Regions from separate parts of the Pantoea sp. XAF26B01_ASV70 genome, predicted to be linked through region 3. Evidence: predicted binding sites of a transcription regulator. Region 3 holds the regulator's gene; each other region holds the start of a gene.
The links. The regulator PurR, encoded in region 3, represses purine synthesis genes. The targets are predictions, from matches to a motif close to CANGCAAACGTTTGCNTG.
Positions count from the first base shown of each region.

Region 1: a site for PurR is predicted at 2,601-2,618, ahead of serA (phosphoglycerate dehydrogenase). Genes of this name have one in related genera too.
Region 2: a site for PurR is predicted at 4,207-4,224, ahead of ACX8ZY_RS19440 (NCS2 family permease). Genes of this name have one in related genera too.

Region 1 is NZ_CM137251.1:858,116-864,657, forward strand. Features, by position in the region: gene ACX8ZY_RS04120 (oxidative stress defense protein) at 1-414, shown strand, start outside; gene ACX8ZY_RS04125 (LysR family transcriptional regulator ArgP) at 671-1,576, opposite strand; gene rpiA (ribose-5-phosphate isomerase RpiA) at 1,759-2,418, shown strand; gene serA (phosphoglycerate dehydrogenase) at 2,698-3,936, shown strand; gene ACX8ZY_RS04140 (5-formyltetrahydrofolate cyclo-ligase) at 4,281-4,874, opposite strand; RNA gene ssrS (6S RNA) at 4,967-5,149, opposite strand; gene zapA (cell division protein ZapA) at 5,189-5,518, opposite strand; gene ACX8ZY_RS04155 (YecA/YgfB family protein) at 5,689-6,267, shown strand; gene pepP (Xaa-Pro aminopeptidase) at 6,314-6,542, shown strand, end outside.
Region 2 is NZ_CM137251.1:4,136,732-4,143,273, reverse strand. Features, by position in the region: gene mnmE (tRNA uridine-5-carboxymethylaminomethyl(34) synthesis GTPase MnmE) at 1-331, shown strand, start outside; gene ACX8ZY_RS19455 (malonic semialdehyde reductase) at 596-1,186, shown strand; gene ACX8ZY_RS19450 (helix-turn-helix domain-containing protein) at 1,258-1,725, opposite strand; gene ACX8ZY_RS19445 (4'-phosphopantetheinyl transferase family protein) at 2,038-2,787, shown strand; gene ACX8ZY_RS19440 (NCS2 family permease) at 2,824-4,137, opposite strand; gene yieH (6-phosphogluconate phosphatase) at 4,290-4,949, shown strand; gene ACX8ZY_RS19430 (GlxA family transcriptional regulator) at 4,961-5,893, shown strand; gene ACX8ZY_RS19425 (acyltransferase) at 5,878-6,542, opposite strand, start outside.
Region 3 is NZ_CM137251.1:2,372,291-2,378,832, forward strand. Features, by position in the region: gene nemA (alkene reductase) at 1-86, shown strand, start outside; gene gloA (lactoylglutathione lyase) at 203-610, shown strand; gene rnt (ribonuclease T) at 731-1,399, shown strand; gene ACX8ZY_RS11110 (Grx4 family monothiol glutaredoxin) at 1,443-1,778, opposite strand; gene ACX8ZY_RS11115 (C40 family peptidase) at 2,144-2,941, shown strand; gene cydH (cytochrome bd-I oxidase subunit CydH) at 2,988-3,077, opposite strand; gene purR (HTH-type transcriptional repressor PurR) at 3,359-4,384, shown strand; gene punR (DNA-binding transcriptional activator PunR) at 4,381-5,286, opposite strand; gene punC (purine nucleoside transporter PunC) at 5,394-6,542, shown strand, end outside.

The sequences.
Region 1 (6,542 bases), 1.5 Mb from region 3:
GGTAAATCCGTCCTGAAAGGCTACCGTGCGGTGCGTCAGGTGCAGGTAACCCTGCGTCAGCTGGACAAGCTGAATGATCTGCTGGACGGGGCGCTGAAGTCCGGTCTGAATGAGGTGCGTAGCGTCGAGTTAGGCGTGGCAAATCCGGAGAGCTACAAAGAGCAGGCGCGTAAAGCAGCGATTAAAAATGCGACTCAGCAGGCATCACAGCTGGCTGAAGGCTTTAACGCGAAGCTGGGATCGATCTACAGCATTCGTTATCAGGTCGCTAACTATCAGCCGATGCCGATGAACCGTATGTATAAAGCGGCTGCAGCGGCAGATACCTCGGCGCAGGAGACCTACGATCAGCAGAGCATCAACTTTGACGATCAGGTTGATGTGGTGTTTGAGATCAAGCCCAATACGCCATAGTGCAAAATGGGGCTGATGCCCCGTTAAGACTGCCGATGAATCTCAGGATCTGACCGCAATGAATAAATTCAAAGCGAAGGGAACATGGTCAGAGGAGGAAAGCGTCCCGCGCCATGGACGGCGCGGGCCGAGCGGCCAGGGATTGGCTTAAGCGCCTTTCCGATCTGACCTTGTTCCCTGAGCCAATCCATCCTTACAGCCGTTCGGGGCATAATTTGTCAGCAGTAAAAACGGGGCTTTCGCCCCGTTTTTGTTTTCAGGCTGCGACGTCATCCTGACGCAGTACCCGATGTCCATGCGCAATCAGCGCATCGGTCACCCGACGCATTAACCGGCTTTCCGGCGCAAAACGATGCCAGTAGAGCATCCGGCGCTGACACAAGCCTGGCGTCAGATCTATTAACTCACCGCTCGCCAGCTCACGCTCAATCTGCAGATGCGGGATCATACAGCAGGTTGAACCCTGTCGCGCCATCTGCACAAAGGCTTCAGAGGAGTTCACGATGTGGCAGGGCACACTGCCCGGTGAGAGATCAAAGTTCTGTTGCAGGAAGGCCTGATGCATATCATCAAGATGGTCAAACGCCACCGCAGGCGCTTTCAGCAGGGCAGAGCGGGTGACGCCGTTGGGGAAGAAGCGATCGGCAAAGTCGCGCGACGCTACAAACAGGTAGTCGAGCGCACCGAGCTGATCCACCAGGCAACTGGGCAGCGGCTGCGGCTGAATACTCACCGCACCCACCACTTCACCACGACGCAGACGCTCCTGGGTGCGGGTTTCATCTTCGACCTGCAGATTCAGGCGTACAGGGGAATCTGCCAGCACATCTTTCAGCGCAGGCAGCAGCCAGGTCGCCAGACTGTCGGCATTGACCGCCAGCGACAGCAGCAGTGGCGTGGTGCCACTGTTCTCATCGCCCAGCCACTCCTCTTCCAGCAGTTCCACCTGGTGCAGCAACGCCAGCAGTTTCTGACCCTGTTCGGTCGGACGTGGTGGCACGGTTCGCACCAGCAGCGGCTGACCAAACAGATTCTCCAGCTGCTTGATACGCTGTGAAACCGCTGACTGGGTGATACATAATTTTTGAGCGGCACGCTCAAATCCGCGTTCGCGGATCACTGAATCCAGCGCCTGAAGCGTTCGATAATCCGGGCGTTTCATTATTCTTCTCTCTCCTTCAGGATGGATGTCACTATGCCACAAAAGTATCACCTGTGATGGCTCTCTTGTTTTTTGTGGGCTGGCTTCCAAAGCGATAAATCCACGTCGGTCAGCCGAGCATTTTCAGCAAGCCTTGTTTTATACTACGCGCACTTCGTTGTCGCACAGGTTTTAAACATACCATGACCCAGGATGAACTGAAAAAAGCCGTTGGCTGGGCTGCACTTGAGTACGTGCAGCCGGGCACCGTTGTTGGTGTGGGCACCGGATCCACCGCTGCCCACTTTATCGATGCGCTTGCCACGGTCAGGCATCAGATTGAAGGTGCCGTCTCCAGCTCGGATGCCTCAACCCAGAAGCTGAAGAGCCTAGGTATTCAGGTGTTCGACCTGAACGAGATTGACCTGCTGTCGGTGTACGTAGATGGCGCGGATGAGATCAACCCACAGATGCAGATGATCAAAGGCGGCGGCGCGGCGCTGACGCGCGAAAAGATCGTGGCCGCCGTGGCTGAAACCTTTATCTGTATCGCTGACGCTTCAAAAGAGGTCGATGTGCTGGGCCGTTTCCCGCTGCCGGTCGAGGTGATCCCGATGGCGCGCAGTTATGTGGCGCGTCAGTTGGTGAAAATGGGCGGCTTGCCTGAGTATCGTCAGAACGTGGTCACCGATAACGGCAACATTATTCTCGATGTGCATAATCTGCGCATTCTCGATCCCATTGAGCTGGAAAAAACCATCAACGCCTTGCCTGGCGTCGTTACCGTGGGCCTTTTTGCCGCGCGTGGTGCCGATATTGCACTGATTGGCGGGCCTGATGGCGTGAAAACCATCAAAAAATGATCTGTCCGGCGTCGATGCGGCGTCGGTTATTTCTGCCTGCAAATCATCTTTTCTCGCTGCGGTGAAATTTGGTGACTTATGTCACATAACCGTCATCGGCAGCGGGTTCGTTCTCTCTTCCAGTCCGACCTCCTTATTTTGTCCGGCAATGTGCTGCCGTCAGCCGCTGCCGTGCTGGCGGCCGGGCAATCGTTTGTATTGCCCGACGCGATTTTTTTGATATTTTGACAGAAGGCTGGCTTATGGTAGTCCTCATTGAATGCTGAATAGGATCGGGAAATGGCAAAGGTATCACTGGAAAAAGATAAGATTAAGTTCCTGCTGGTGGAAGGTGTCCATCAGAGCGCGCTGGAGAACCTGCGGGCTGCAGGCTATACCAACATCGAATTCCATAAGGGCGCACTGGACTCCGACGCGTTAAAAGCATCGATCCGTGATGCACACTTTATTGGTATCCGTTCCCGCTCCCAGCTCACTGAAGAGATTTTTGCGGCGGCTGAAAAGCTGGTCGCCGTTGGCTGTTTCTGTATCGGTACCAACCAGGTTGATCTGCAGGCGGCTGCCAGCCGGGGTATTCCCGTGTTCAATGCGCCGTTCTCAAATACCCGCTCGGTTGCGGAGCTGGTGATTGGTGAGATGCTGCTGATGCTGCGTGGCATCCCGGAAGCGAATGCGAAAGCACACCGTGGCATCTGGAATAAGATTGCCAAAGGCTCATTTGAAGCGCGTGGCAAAAAACTGGGTATTATCGGTTACGGCCATATCGGAATGCAGCTGGGCGTGCTGGCAGAAAGCCTGGGTATGCATGTTTTCTTCTACGACATTGAAAATAAGCTGCCGCTGGGTAATGCCACGCAGGTACGCCATCTGGCCGATCTCCTCAACATGAGCGATGTGGTCAGCCTGCACGTGCCGGAAACCGTCTCTACACAGGATATGATTGGTGCAGAGCAGCTGGCGCAGATGAAGCCTGGCGCGCTGCTGATTAACGCCTCACGCGGCACGGTGGTGGATATCCCGGCGCTGTGCGATGCGCTGGCCAGCAAGCATGTGGGTGGCGCAGCCATCGACGTCTTCCCGAGCGAGCCAGCTACCAACAGCGAGCCGTTTATCTCTCCACTGAGTGAGTTCGACAACGTGATCCTGACGCCGCACATTGGCGGCTCGACGGAAGAAGCGCAGGAGAACATCGGCATTGAAGTGGCGGGCAAGCTGGCGAAATACTCCGATAACGGCTCGACCCTGTCGGCGGTGAATTTCCCCGAAGTGTCACTGCCGATTCACGGTATCAGCGCCAGTCGTCTGCTGCATATCCATGAGAACCGCCCTGGCGTGCTGACGGCCATCAACCAGATTTTTGCCGAGCAGGGCATCAACATCGCCGCCCAGTATCTGCAAACCTCGCCGTTTATGGGCTATGTGGTGATCGACATTGATGCAGAGCCGGAAGTGGCTGAGAACGCGCTGCAACTGATGAAGGCGATTCCGGGTACCATTCGCGCCCGTCTGCTTTACTAAGCGCTACCAACCTGAACAGGCGCTTAGTCGCGTCTCTTCAGGTAGTTAATACAGGCTGTCCCGATTTGCTGTAAGACCGAGACTGCGAAGGGAACACGGTCAGATCGGAAAGATGCAAAAGCCGCCATCCATGGCATGCCCGGCCCGCGCGATTACGCACCTCATCCCTGAGGTGCGCCCGTAACCGGGCCAACGCGTTGCGTTGTTTAAAAACGCTCCCGGCGTTTTTATTCGGGCGGCGGGACGCTTTCCTCTTCTGACCATGTTCCCTGCGCGTTAAGCTATTTCATTGCTGCCAGATGCGCCCAGGTATGGGTTTTCACTTGTCTGCAAAAGCGACTCTTCTACTCCCACTGCCAGAGTTTTGATGGCGTCATTACCGCCGGCAAAGGCACATCCCATTCTGCCACCGGCAGGCTATCGACCTGCTGACAATCGTGTGCCAGGCCCACCGGCAAAAAACCGTGCTGCCGCCAGTTCTGCAGGGTGCGATCGTAGAAGCCGCCGCCCATCCCCAGACGCTGCCCATGCTGATCAAACGCCACCAGCGGCACCATCATCAGATCCAGTTGATCAAGGGTGATCACCTGCCGGATATCCAGCGGCGGTTCAGGAATGCGCAGCTTATTTTTGAGCAATGGGGTATCGGGCGAGTAGCGCAGAAACAACAAATTACCGGGAGAGAAGGGGTGTAAAACCGGCAGACAGACCGTTTTTTTCAGATGCCAGAGGCGGGCAATCAGCGGACGGGTATTGAGTTCGCCATCCACCGACAGAAAAAGGGCGATATTGCGCGCTTCAGTCACCGGGGCGTAGTTGAGCGCATGTTCAGCGAGCTGCTCAGCGGCCTGCGTTTGCTGCTCATCGGTAAGTGCCCGTCGCAGATGTCGCACATGCTGGCGAATCGCCTGACGCTGGGTCATTGAAGGTTCAGACATGGAAGGTTCAGACATGATTTCCCCGCCGGATAAGTCGCTGTTGAGCGACTATAACATGTCAGTCAGGGGAAAAAAGCAGGACTACAGGAAGAGAGATCTCCGAGATGCCGCCGTAGGCTGTAACCCTTGAACCCTTGGTTCAAGGTGAACATGCCGTCATAACCATCAGGCTTCTCGGACGAACCGAGCATGCACACAGGTTACGAGCGTCACATTCTGTTTTTTCGAAATATCGGCTCAGGGGACTGGCCCACATGCAAACATCTCAGAGAAAATTTACCTCACCGTTACTTAAGTATAGCAACCATGAAGTTTTATTCGAACTTCGCACCCTCACGCTCAGAGATGCGACCCTGCTCAACTAATGCCTGTTCAATCGTCTGCTGCAACATACGGATACGCTGTTCCATATTAGCAGCATAATCGCGCGTTTTCACTTTCTCTTGCGCCAGCTCGTGGCAGACGTTTAACGCGGCGATGAACACCAGTTGTTCTGTATTGGTGACTCTAGTGCGAACTTTTAGATCTTGCAACCGTTGATTGAGATCTTCAGCCGCGCTATTGAGCGCATCTTGCTGCTCTGGCGGACAATTTACTCTCAACGAACGACCAAAAATTTGTAAATCTACCGGTTGTGCAGACATGCCACCTTCCTGACTGATTACTTCGCTCGCAACTCCCTTAGCAGTCAATGGCTTGGGAGGCGGGCAACTATATAGACCCACGAAATAAGATACAACCCCTTTTCTGGAAACCTTGAGGCAGCTAGTGGTAGCATAACACGAACTTATTCTGCCAACGACGATGAAAACTTATGTCCTTACAGAACGCAACCCCCGATTACAACGCGCTCGCGGCGGTGCTCTCACAGCAGGGCGTTGGAATGACGCCCGCAGAAATGCACGGCCTGCTGAGCGGGATCCTCTGCGGTGGTAACCAGGACACCAGCTGGAAGACGCTGGTACACGATCTGGCTAACGAAGGCATGGCGTTTTCACACACTCTTGCCGTGCCGCTGGCGGAACTACACGAGCATACGGCGACTACGCTGGAAGATGAAGGCTTCCTGTTTCAGCTGCTGCTGCCTGCTGACGACGACATCACTGTATTTGACCGTGCCGACGCGCTGGCGGGCTGGGTTAACCATTTTCTGCTCGGCCTGGGCGTAACACAGCCTAAACTGGATAAAGTCACCGGCGAAACCGGCGAAGCAATCGATGATCTGCGCACCATCGCACAGCTCGGTTACGAAGAAGATGAAGACCAGGAGGAGCTGGAGCAGTCGCTGGAGGAGGTGATTGAGTATGTACGTGTCGCCGCGCTGCTGTGCCACGATACGTTCACCCGCCCGCAGCCAACCGCGCCAGAAGTGCAAAAACCGACGCTACACTAATTTCAGGTCAACGAGTTTAACCGGTCAGTTTACAGGGAGTGCAGAGATGATTTCACTGGAACGATTCCTGCAGCGTCGTCAGGCGCTGCTGGCGAAGATGGTGCCTGGCAGCGCAGCGTTAATCTTTGCTGCGCCAGAAGTGATGCGCAGTAATGACACCGAATATCCGTTCCGCCAGAGCAGCGACTTCTGGTATTTCACCGGTTTTAACGAGCCGCAGGCGTTGCTGGTGCTGATCAAAAGCGATGAGAATCATAACCACAGCGTGTTGTTTA
Region 2 (6,542 bases), 1.8 Mb from region 3:
TCTGACAGAAGTAAATGGTCACTCACTGATTCGCCTGTCGGCACGCACCAGCGCGGGCGTGGACGAGCTGCGCGATCACCTGAAGCAGAGCATGGGCTTCGCCGGCAATATGGAAGGTGGCTTCCTGGCGCGTCGCCGTCATCTGCAGGCGCTGGAGCTGGCGGCAACGCACTTACAGCAGGGTAAAGCGCAGCTGCTCGGTGCCTGGGCCGGTGAGTTACTGGCGGAAGAGTTGCGTCTTGCCCAGCAGGCGTTAAGCGAGATCACCGGCGAGTTCACTTCTGACGATTTGTTGGGTCGCATCTTCTCCAGCTTCTGTATCGGTAAATAACCTTGCTGGCCTGATAGCGTCTTGCTGTCAGGCCAGATTTCCTGCCACGCTGCTCCCTGTTATTCCCGCCTCTGCGTTGATTCTTGCTGATATGTTATTTTGCGGCGGCACGGCATTGCCGTATAACGGTTGAAGCGCCGATCTGACGTGCGGCGACGGATTGCGGTGAGTGATCCCCGCAATCCGTCGCCGCGCCGGACCGGACGCAAACCCACTACGTGAACACCGTTGGGCGAACTTTTTCGCCTGAAACAGGAGAGTTGCATGAGTACACCGCTCGACACTGCCGCACTGGACACGCTGTTTAATGACGCCCGCACCCACAGTTACTGGCAGGCTAAGCCCGTTGATAACGCCCTGCTGGAGCAGCTCTATGCTTTAACGGCACTGGGCCCGACCTCGGCGAACTGCTCGCCTGCGCGATTTGTTTTCGTGACCTCGGCGGAAGGCAAAGAGAAGCTGAAACCGGCACTCTCTTCCGGCAATCTGGAAAAAACCATGAGCGCGCCGGTCACGGTGATTGTGGCCTGGGACCGCGAGTTCTATGAGCAGCTGCCCGCCCTGTTCCCCCATGCTGATGCGCGCAGCTGGTTTACCGGCAGCCCGGAAGCGGCAAAAGAGACCGCTTTCCGTAACAGCAGCCTGCAGGCGGGCTACCTGATTCTGGCGGCGCGTTCGCTGGGTCTGGATGCCGGTCCGATGTCCGGGTTTGATCCGGCCAAAGTCAATGACGCCTTTTTCCCCGACGGTCAGTATCAGGTTAACCTGCTGATTAACCTCGGCTATGGTGACGCGTCAAAACTGCATCCGCGCCTGCCGCGACTGAGCTTTGAGCAGGCGAGCCGTTTCGCCTGATGCTGCCCGCGTCGCGATTCGAATCGCGACGCGGATGACCTTATAAACAGCGTGTCACCCCCCCGAACCGTTCAGCGGTGCAGCATTTTTTGCAGGCGCTTTTGCTGCCAGCGCTGCGTCAGGCCATGAAAAACAAAGGTCCTCAATGCCCGGACAAACAGCACCGCTCCCCAGATCGCTGCGACCCAGAGCGACCAGTGATCATCCGGTGCCGTCACATGATTAAGCACAAACAGCAGTCCGCAAACCACTACTGCGGTAATCAGTGAACGGTAAAAGCGCGCCTCACCGAGGAGCCTGCTGCGCGCATCAACAATCCGCTGATCCAGCGCCTGATCCTCTCCGTTCTGTGGACCGGTCAGATCAGCAACGTTCACTTCAAAGACGGCAGCCAGCGCACTCAGTGTTTCCAGCCCCGGTCGCTCGCCATTTTCAATCCGCTGCACGGTGCGGGTGCTCAGTCCCGCCATTTCTGCCAGTTGTTCCTGTGACCACGCACGGGCCAGTCGATGTTCTTTGAATCTGTTGATACTGCTCATTCGCATTCTCCGTAGTAACAGACAGGAAGGAAAAGTGTGCGGCGAAACGTCCGGCAGTAACACGATCCTGACCCGACAGCAGCCTGACATCCGCATGACAACGCTGTCACAGCAACTCCGGCTGCCAGCAGGATGGCTAATCAGGCACGCACATCAAACCCGGTTCTGCTGAGGGTGTCCCCTGATGAAACACCATTCGCCTGCTCATCCAATTCCGAATTTACCCCAATCTGTGCGTTGTCAGGTGCATTAAGGTAAGAAAATTCCTACAATGCTTCTGATGATTATCTGACCATTTTCACGGAGCGACAGATGGCTGGTCATTTTGTACGCTGGACGGGCGATCCCGGCTTCCCGGCTAATGATTTATGCATTCCCCAGGCTATCACCGACACGGCACAGCAGTTTGCTGACAAACGCCGTGGGCGATTTCTTGCCGCCCGTACCCTGCTGGCACAACTGATGCTACGGGTTTATGGCATTGGTGAGCTGCCGCGCCTGCTTATCCAGAGCAACGGACGCCCCGTTTTTGCTGACAGCGATCTGCCCGATTTCAGCATCGCCTATGCGGGCAATACGGTGGGTGTGCTGCTGGCCGAAGAGGGCGGACGTGCCGGTCTGGATATGGAGATTGTGCATGCCAGAAGCCGTCAGACTCAGGAGCAGCTGATTCAGGGATTAACCTCGGGCGAGATCGCCTGGATCAATGCCCAGCAGGATGCCATGGAGGCGGTGACGCAGATCTGGACATTACGCCAGAGCATTCTCAAGCTGACGGGAGAGGGCGATCGGGGACTGGATTCGCTGCGCCTTTTGCCCGGTGCGGGTCGGCTGCGATCTTCACTCTATCCCGATATTCAGGTGGTGTGTGATGCGGAGCCTATGCTGGTCTGGTCGTGTGCGCTGTCGTCTGCGACTCAGCGTCTGCATCTGTGGGAGATGGATAACGCCTTTCAGTGGCACGCATTACGCGAAATAGAGATGGGTAAGCCCAACATCGGGCCTCATGCTCTGCGGCTGACCAGCCTGCCCAGCGAGCGCAGCCTGCATCCTGAAATGTAAAAAGCCGCAACCCGGCGGTTGCGGCCCTGAATGCGCTTAGTGCGCGTCTACAAAGACAATCTTCAGCACAAACAGCAGAGCAACAATCACTACGCAGGGGCTGATTTCACGCCAGCGGCCAGTACCCAGCTTCATGACGCAGTAAGCGATGAATCCCAGCGCAATGCCTTCGGTGATGGAAAAGCTGAAGGGCATCATGGCGGCGGTCACAAACGCCGGAACGGCTTCGGTCAGATCATCCCAGCGTACGCGCGACAGGCTGGCGGTCATTAACACCCCAACGTAAATCAGCGCGCCCGCAGCGGCGTAGGATGGCACCATCGCGGCCAGCGGTGACAGGAAGGTCACCAGCAGGAACAGCAGGCCGGTGACCACGGCCATCAGGCCGGTACGGCCACCAATCGCCACGCCCGAGGTGCTTTCGATATAGGCGGTCACGGATGAGGTGCCTGCCAGCGCGCCACTCACTGAACTGATGCTGTCGACATACAGCGCCTGCTGCATGCGCGGGAAAGTGCCGGTTTCATCGGTCAGTCCCGCTTTGTCGGTGACGCCGATCAGCGTGCCGGAGGAGTCGAACAGATTGACCAGCATAAAGGAGAAGATCACGCCCGCCATGCCGATGTTGAAGGCGCCTTTGATATCCACCTGGCCGACCACAGAAGTAATGGAAGGCGGCGCAGAGAACAGGCCGACAAACTTCACGTCACCCAGCATCCAGCCGATAGCGGTAGTAACCACCATCGAGATCAGCACTGCCGCGTGGATATTGCGTGATGCCAGAATAGCGATGATAAAGAAGCCCAGCGCGCCCAGCAGTACGCTGTGCGAGGTCAGGTTCCCCACGGCCACCAGGGTATCGGGATTCGGCACGATAATACCGGCATTCTTCAGCCCCATCATGGCGATAAACAGGCCGATACCGGCGGTAATGCCGACGCGCAGGCTCAGCGGGATATTGGCAATCATCCAGTAGCGAACCCGCAGTAGCGTCAGGATCAGCAGGCCGACCGCACCCCAGAAGATCGCGCCCATACCCACCTGCCACGAATAGCCCATCGCGCCAACCACCACAAAGGCGAAAAAGGCGTTCAGCCCCATTGCGGGCGCCAGCGCCACCGGCAGATTGGCAAACAGTCCCATCAGAATGCTGCCAAAGGCGGCAATCAGACAGGTGGTCACAAACACCGCCTGGGTATCCATGCCGGCGACGCCGAGGATCTGCGGATTGACGAAGACGATGTAGACCATCGTCAGAAAGGTGGTGATACCCGCGATCACTTCGGTGCGCACCGTGGTGCCATGTTCCTGCAGCCTGAAGATGCGCTGCAAAACGCCTTGCTTGCTCATGCCATCCATCCAGAAGAAAAAATCATCGGCGCGTATCCTGGCGATTTTACCGGGGCAATACAATGATTTTTCGCAACCGATTGCCAGTCTCGCAATCTGCGCTGAGTGCGGTAGAGTGTGGAGCACACCCCTGAATCGAAGGATAGAGTCTGATGTCAGTAGAATGCGTCTTTTTTGATTGCGATGGCACGCTGGTGGACAGTGAGTTGCTCTGTACCCAGGCCTACGTCAATACCTTTGCCCGTTACGGCCTGGAACTGTCGCTGCAGCAGATGTTTGAGAAGTATAAGGGCGTCAAACTCTACGACATTATTCGTGACGTCGGCGACGCGCATCAGGTGACGCTACCGATGGAAGAGGTGGAGACCGCCTATCGCGCAGAGGTCGCGCGGCTGTTTGATCAGCAACTGCAGCCTATCCCGGGCGCGAAAGCGCTGGTTGAGCAGATAAAGGTGCCGATGTGCGTGGTTTCAAACGGGACGGTAAAAAAGATGCAGCACTCGCTGGGCTTAACCGGCATGCTGCCGCTGTTTGCGGAGCACCTCTACAGCGGCTATGACATTCTGCACTGGAAGCCCGATCCGGAACTGATGTACCACGCGGCGGAACAGATGCAGGTGCCGATTGAGCGCTGCATTCTGGTGGATGACTCCGAAGCGGGCGCCCGCGCCGGTATCGCCGCCGGCATTCCGGTCTATTACTACTGCGCCGACCCGCACAACCCTGAACTGGATCACCCCCTGGTGACGCGCTTCGATGATATGACGCAACTGCCTGCGCTGTGGCGCGCCCGTGGCTGGGATCTGGTGTAGCGCGGGTTAGCATGACACACACCGTCTGGTTTTTAACCCTGCCCGGCGTGATGGCGCTGGATCTCACCGGCCCGGCCGAGACGCTGAAGCTGGCGGGCGAACACTTTACGCTGCGCTACATCGGCCCGCAGCCGGAGGTGGTCTGCTCCACCGGCATGACCATTGGCGGTATCGAACCGTTACCTGAACAGTTGCCCGCCGGGAGTCTGCTGGTGGTGCCTGGCGTCTATGATTCGCAGGTCGGTTACGCCACGCCGCAGGCCGGAGAGGCTCGCGACTGGCTGATGCGCCAGCACGCCGCGCTGCGCGCGCAGACCTTTATGCTGGTCTGCGTCTGCTCGGGAGCGCTGCTGGCGGCGCAGGCAGGCATGCTGGATGACGTGCTCTGCACCACCCATCATGATGTGATTGCCCGCCTGAAAGCCGCGGCCCCGCGCGCACGGGTGCAGGAGAACCGGGTATTTGTCGGGCATGAGAATATCTGGACCAGTGCAGGCATCACGGCGGGAATCGATCTGGCGCTGCATCTGATTAATCAGCTCTGTGATACGCAAACCGCGCTGGCGGTAGCGCGGGAGATGGTAGTCTGGTTCCGCCGTGCCGGTGACGATCCGCAACTTTCGCCGTGGCTGCGTTACCGCAACCACATGCATCCGGCCATTCATCGGGCGCAGGATCTGATGATTGCCCATCCTGAGCACGGCTGGACCCTGACCGAGCTGGCTGGACGCACGCATGTCAGCAGCCGCCATCTGGCGCGGCTGTTTCGCCAGCATCTGGGGATTAGCGTGCGTGAATACCATGAGCAGCTGCGGGTTGGCGTGGCACGCCAGCGTCAGCAGCAGGGTGAATCTGCCGAAAAAGCGGCGCTGGCGGCGGGGTTTTCATCGGCGCGTCAGCTACGGCGCGCCCGCCAGCGTGAAGCCGATCAGCTGACAAAGTGACGGGTATCGACGCGTTTCAGCGCCATCCCCAGCAACAGGCTGCCGCCCAGTGTCAGCCCGAACACCCAGGGCAGGTCGAGCCACGGACGCGACATATCATCGTAATGATGCGTTCGCAGGTAGTGAATGAACAGCGCATGAAAGCCGTAGATCGGCAGTGAATAGCGCGCAATCACCGTTAAACCGGGCAGCGTGCGCTGGTTCAGGCTGTTTTTAAACACGATGAGCAGGCTGATCGCGGCGATAAATACCAGCGGTCCGCAGTAGAGATACCAGGTGTCATTAAACGCCCCGTTGACGATCAGCGCCTGTTTCGTCCCCAATGTAATGCCAATCACACAGGTGATAAACAGCCCGGCAGCCAGCGGCGTCAGGCCGCGCCGGGTCGTCTCCATCGTGCCGATAGCCCGTCCCAGCAGCGCATAGAGCAGGTAGTAGATACTGTCACCGCTGACATAGAGATTAACCGGCAGAAAGTGAAACGGCCCCAGCGACTGGCTGACCGTATTGGGATTGGCGAGCACCGCCAGCACCAGCACCAGCAGCGCCACGTAGCGCGCCTGCACGGTTTTTACCTGGATCAGGGGCGACAGCAGATAGATGCCGATCAGCGCAAAGAAGAACCACAGGTGATAAAACACCGGCTTCT
Region 3 (6,542 bases):
AGCAGGACGCCCCACTCAATCCACAGCGTCCGGAAAGCTTCTACGGCGGCGGCGCGGAAGGTTATATCGACTACCCAACGCTGTAACCGGTTCGGGCTGCCGTCCGGGATGATGACGGCAGCCATTATTCAATAGCGATTTTCATCGCTATACTTAGCGCCTGAGTCATCGGGCGATGGCGTTTTATTTAAAAGAGGATGTTATGCGTTTACTTCATACCATGCTGCGCGTTGGCGATCTGCAACGTTCAATCGATTTCTACACCCGTGTGCTGGGCATGCGCGTGTTGCGTCAGAGCGAAAACACCGAATACAAATATACCCTGGCATTTGTTGGCTACACCGACGAGAGCGAAGGTGCGGTGATCGAACTGACCTACAACTGGGGCGTCGATAAGTATGACCTCGGTGATGCCTATGGTCATATTGCGCTGGGCGTTGATGACGCAGCAGCGGCCTGCGAACGTATCCGCAAAGATGGCGGCAATGTGACGCGTGAAGCTGGCCCGGTTAAAGGCGGCTCCACCATTATTGCCTTTGTTGAAGATCCCGATGGTTACAAAATCGAGCTGATCGAAAACAAAGATGCCGGTAACGGCCTCGGCAACTAAACCTGCCTGTCAGCCTGCCCGGTCGGGTGGGCTGAATCCCCTTCTCTGCGCTTCATCTGCTGCACCCGGCCCCGTTTTTTGCCATAATACGCGCTGCCCTTTTTCTGCAACGAGATCCTGATGTCTGAATCGAATTCCCCTAATGCACTCAATCAACGTTTCCGTGGCTTCTATCCGGTGGTGATCGACGTTGAAACCGCGGGTTTCAATGCGCAAACCGATGCGTTACTGGAGATTGCCGCTATCACGCTGAAGATGGATGAAGAGGGATGGATTCAGATTGACCAGACGCTGCATTTCAACGTCGAACCTTTTGTCGGGTCGCTGCTGCATCCCGAAGCCCTGGCCTTTACCGGCATCGATCCCAGCAATCCGCTGCGCGGCGCGGTCAGTGAATATGAGGCGCTGCACGCCATTTTCAAAATGGTGCGCAAGGGCATTAAAGACAGCGGCTGCAATCGCGCCATCATGGTGGCGCACAATGCCACCTTCGACCTGAACTTTATGTCAGCGGCGGCGGAACGAGCCAGCCTGAAGCGCAACCCGTTTCACCCGTTTGCCACCTTTGACACCGCGGCCCTGAGCGGGCTGGTTTTAGGGCAGACGGTGCTGGCGAAGGCCTGTATTGCGGCGGGCATGGAGTTTGACAGTACGCAGGCGCATTCTGCGCTCTATGACACTCAGCAGACGGCAACGCTGTTCTGCGAGCTGGTGAACCGCTGGAAACGGTTAGGCGGCTGGCCACTGCCCTTCGCGGAAGGCGATGCAGAAGCCACGACATCCGCATAAGGGATGCCGCAATGAAAAAGGCCGACGTGATGTCGGCCTTTTTTTATTCTGCTTCTTTAAATTTTTCTGCGGTCTCTTTGATCAGCGTCTGCAGTTCACCACGCTGTAACATCTCAACGATGATGTCGCATCCACCGACCAGCTCGCCATCGACCCACAGCTGCGGGAAAGTTGGCCAGTTAGCGAATTTCGGCATCTCGGCACGAATGTCCGGGTTCTGCAGAATATCCACGTAAGCAAAACGCTCACCGCAGGCTGACAGCGCCTGCACCGCCTGTGCAGAGAAACCGCAGCTTGGCAGTTTCGGGGAACCTTTCATGTACAGCAGGATCGGGTTTTCTGCGATCTGGCGCTGAATTTTTTCTACAGTACTCATAATTGCCTTCCTTAATTCGTCACATCGTGTTTGTTTATTGTAGCGACTTCGCAGCGTGACTGAAAACGAGATTTTGATCGCTGCCCGATTAAATCGCCATCATTGTTAAGTCCTGCTCCGGAACACCTGAATTCCTGATTATTAACAGCAGGTAACAGATTAATAATTCGTAATAATTTCGTTGATATAAGACGCTGAAAATGTTCATTTTCAGCACAATTGCGTGGGTTGCAAAGATTAATATTAAAAGGCATTACAGTTTTTAAAAGAACTGGACTAGAATGGCCTGGGCGCTGATCCTGGATCAGATTAATCTCAACTTTGTCGCGGTGCGTAGTGGCCCTGACAACTTAACTAATCAACGGACTATGCGTTTAATCATTACGTTTTTCATGCTGGCCTTTGCGCAACTGTTTTTCAACATCGCCGCTGCGTCGCCTCACGCGCCGGTGAACGTCAGTACGCATAAAGCAGAGAAAAAGAGTGCGCGCGACGATGAGCGTCGCAAGCGTCGCCCGGTCAAAACGGTGACGAAAAAGACTCGCCTCAGCCCGGTTCAAAAACTAAAAACAAAAAAACTGAAAAAAGTCGAACTCACCGCGAAACAGACGCCTGCTAAGAAGACCTCGCTAAAAACCGCCCGTCTCAGTAAGAACAAAGAGAAAAAACGTTATGGTCATCAGCGCCTGCTGAAAACCGCTGAGGTCACCACCAGCGAGACCGGCACGATTAAGATGAGCAAATCTCACCGTCAGCGCTACCAGAAGGCCCGCGAAACCGCGATGACCAAGCTGATGGGTCAGTTGGGTAAACCCTATCAGTGGGGCGGCACCTCTCCCCATACCGGTTTCGATTGCAGCGGCCTGGTCTGGTACGCCTATAAAGATCTGGTGAAGTTTAAGATCCCACGTACCGCTAACGAGATGTACCACCTGCGTGACGCCGCGCCGATCAAGCGTGAGTCGCTGGAGAAAGGCGATCTGGTCTTCTTCCGTATCAATGGTCGTGGTACTGCGGACCATGTCGGCGTTTACCTGGGTGATGGCAAGTTTATCCAGTCGCCACGCACCGGCAAAGATATTCAGATCAGCGCTTTAGGAGAAGATTACTGGCAGCGCCACTATATTGGTGCCCGTCGGGTGATGACGCCAAAAACCATACGCTGAGCAGCAGAACAACCAGAAGAGAGCCGGGATAATCCCGGCTTTTTTTTTAGTGCAGAATAGCGGTAAAACTAAAGGCCACAATCATCAGCAGACAGCCCGCGGTGGTCATTAAAGCCAGTTTAAGATCGGTACTCATTGCTTGCTCCTTAGTCACACAATCAGTAGGGGTATCGCATTTTCCCACAGGGCCCGGTAAAAATCTCGTTTTATCCGTTCAGCCTTGTTAGAATCCCGCCTTTGTTGCGCAACGCGCGCAACCCTGATTCCGTTTGCGCACGTTTTCAGGCGCTTTTACGCCGCCAGCGGCCTGTTGACTGGCCTTAAAAGCTGCATTTTTGCGGAAAAAACCCTGAGCAGACGCAAACGTTTAACACTACGCTTATCATAGAGTTAGATAAGCACCGGAGTCCGATTTTCATGGCAACAATTAAAGATGTGGCGAAACGCGCTGGCGTCTCAACGACCACCGTTTCGCACGTCATCAATAAAACCCGCTTTGTGGCTGAAGAGACGCGCAACGCGGTCTGGCAGGCGATTAAAGAACTGCACTACTCGCCGAGCGCCGTGGCGCGCAGCCTGAAAGTGAACCACACCAAAACGCTGGGCCTGCTTGCCACCTCCAGCGAAGCGCCCTATTTCGCTGAAATTATCGAAGCGGTTGAAAATCACTGCTTTGACAAAGGCTATACGCTGATTCTGGGTAATGCGCATAACGATCTGCAAAAACAGCGCGCCTATCTCAGCATGATGGCGCAGAAACGCGTCGATGGGCTGCTGGTGATGTGCTCTGAATATCCGGACGATCTGCTGCAGATGCTGGAAGAGAACCGCAATATCCCGATGGTGGTGATGGACTGGGGCGAGTCGCGCGCCGACTTCACCGACACGGTACTGGATAATGCTTTCCAGGGCGGCTATCTGGCGGGACGCTATCTGATTGAACGCGGACACCGGGATATTGGTGCAATCCCCGGCCAGATGGAGCGTAACACCGGTGGCGGACGTCATGCCGGTTTCCTGAAGGCGATGGAAGAAGCGGGTATTCAGCCACGCGCCGAGTGGATTGTGCAGGGTGACTTTGAGCCGGAGTCGGGCTATCAGGCGATGCAGCAGATCCTGTCGCAGAAGCAGCGTCCGACGGCGGTGTTCTGTGGCGGTGACATCATGGCGATGGGCGCGATTTGCGCCGCCGACGAGATGGGTTTGCGCGTCCCCCAGGATATTTCGGTGATCGGCTATGACAACGTGCGCAACGCCCGCTATTTTGCACCGGCCCTGACCACGGTGCATCAGCCTAAAGCCCAGCTGGGTGAGAAAGCGCTGGAAATGCTGCTGGACCGCATTACCAGTAAGCGCGAAGTGTCACAAACGATTGAGGTCCATCCCACGCTGATTGAGCGCCGTTCCGTGGCCGATGGCCCGTTCCGCGACTATCGCCGTTAATGCTCGCTTAACCACTCCTGATTAAGCGTTTGCGCATCACCCAGATAGCTGAGCAACCAGCCTGTCGCGGGTGATGCGCGATCTTCTGCCCAGCTGACGCAGCATGGACTGTCCGGAAACGCCACCGGCAGCGTCAGTTCAACCAGCTCGCCGCTGTCGAGCAGTGGCCTGGCCAGGTGACCGGGCACCATCGCCACACACAATCCCGCCTGCACGCACTCCAGCCCGGTTTGCCACTCCGGCACCACCAGCCGGCGCTGGTTATCCAGCGTCCATGTCATACGACGCGGCAGTGCGCGAGAAGTATCTTCCAGCACAAGGGAGGGCCAGCTCCGCAGCGTGTCATCATCTATCTGGCTCGCCTGTGTCAGAGGATGGTCGGGCGCAACCACGCAGCGCCAGTTAAGCGTGCCCATATCCCGAAAAGCAAAGCGTCCGCCCACCGGTATCGCCTGAGTGGCACCAATCGCCACTTCCACCCGGCCATCGGCCAGCGCATCCCAGACGCCGTTAAAGACTTCATAGCTGATAATCAGCTCCATATCGGGAAAGTGGCGATAGAAATCTTTGACCAGTTGTCGGGTGCGCTGAGGTTTAGCGATACGGTCAACGGCTATGCTTAGCTGGCCGCGCCAGCCGTTAGCCAGCTGCTGACACTGTCGCCGGGTGGCAAGCATTTTTTTGATGACGCTGCGCCCTTCCCGGACAAAATGCTCACCCGCCGGGGTCAGAACCACTTCGCGATGCTGCCGTTCAAACAGCGGTACCGCCAGCCAGTTTTCCAGCTGACGCACCGTATAGCTGATGGCAGAGGGCACCCGATGTAACTCCTGCGCGGCGGCGCTGAAGCTTCCTCCACGGGCGACAGCGTCAACCACCTCTAATGCATATTCTGACCACATAATCTGCCTTCAAAAATTTTAACAGCAATCGGCAAATATTACCGTTTCACAGCAGCAAACGCACCTTTTACACTCTGCCGCGTTTATCCTGCAAAAATGAGAATCAGATGCTGTCGAATAAAGGGTTTATGCCCTACCTTGCCCTGCTGAGCATGCTGGGCTTTTTAGCCACTGATATGTACCTGCCCGCCTTTGGTGCGATGCAGCAAACCTTTAACACTTCACCCGGTCTGATCAGCGCCAGTATGAGTCTCTTCCTGGGCGGCTTCGCCGTGGGTCAGCTCTTCTGGGGACCGCTTTCCGATCGCATCGGTCGTAAACCGGTGCTGCTGTCCGGACTGGCCATGTTTGGCGCTGGCTGCGCAGGCATGCTGTGGGTGAATGATATCTATCTGATGCTGGCGCTGCGTTTTGTCCAGGCGATTGGCGTCTGTGCCGCTGCCGTAAGCTGGCAGGCGCTGGTGGTGGATCGCTACCCTGCAGCGCGCGCTAACAAAGTCTTTGCCACCATTATGCCGCTGGTTGCGCTCTCTCCGGCGCTGGCTCCGCTACTGGGTGCCTGGCTGATCGGCCACTTCCACTGGCGTTCGATTTTCCTGGTGCTGACCCTGATTGCGGTGGCGTTGATTCTGACCACGCTGCGTCTGCCCACCGTGCGCAAGGCCGCGGGAGAAAAAGGTGCGCAGCCCGGCTTTTTCACGCTGCTTAAATCACGGGTCTACAGCGGCAACGTGCTGATCTACTCCGCCTGCTCAGCCAGCTTCTTTGCCTGGCTGACCGGATCGCCCTTTATTCTGGCGGATCTGGGTCTGTCGCCCGCCGATATCGGTCTGAGTTATGTGCCCCAGACGCTCGCCTTTTTAATTGGTGGCTTCGGCTGTCGCACCCTGCTCAACCGCTTTAACGGCGCACAGTTGCTGCCCTGGCTGCTGGCCGTCTACAGCCTGAGCATTCTGGCGCTGTTTGCTGTTGCGCTTGCTGGCAGCAGCACGCTGGTGAGTCTGATGGTACCGTTCTGCGGTATGGCGCTGGCTAACGGCGCGATCTATCCGATTGTGGTGTCCAGTGCGCTGATGCCCTTTCCGACCGCTACCGGTAAAGCCGCCGCGTTGCAGAATACACTGCAGTTAGGACTCTGTTTCGCTGCCAGTTTGGCGGTGTCGGCCGGCTTAACTCAGGCGCTATTTACCACCACACTGATGATGACGGTGACAATTGTGCTGGCGCTGATGGGTTACGCCATGCAGCGTGCCGCA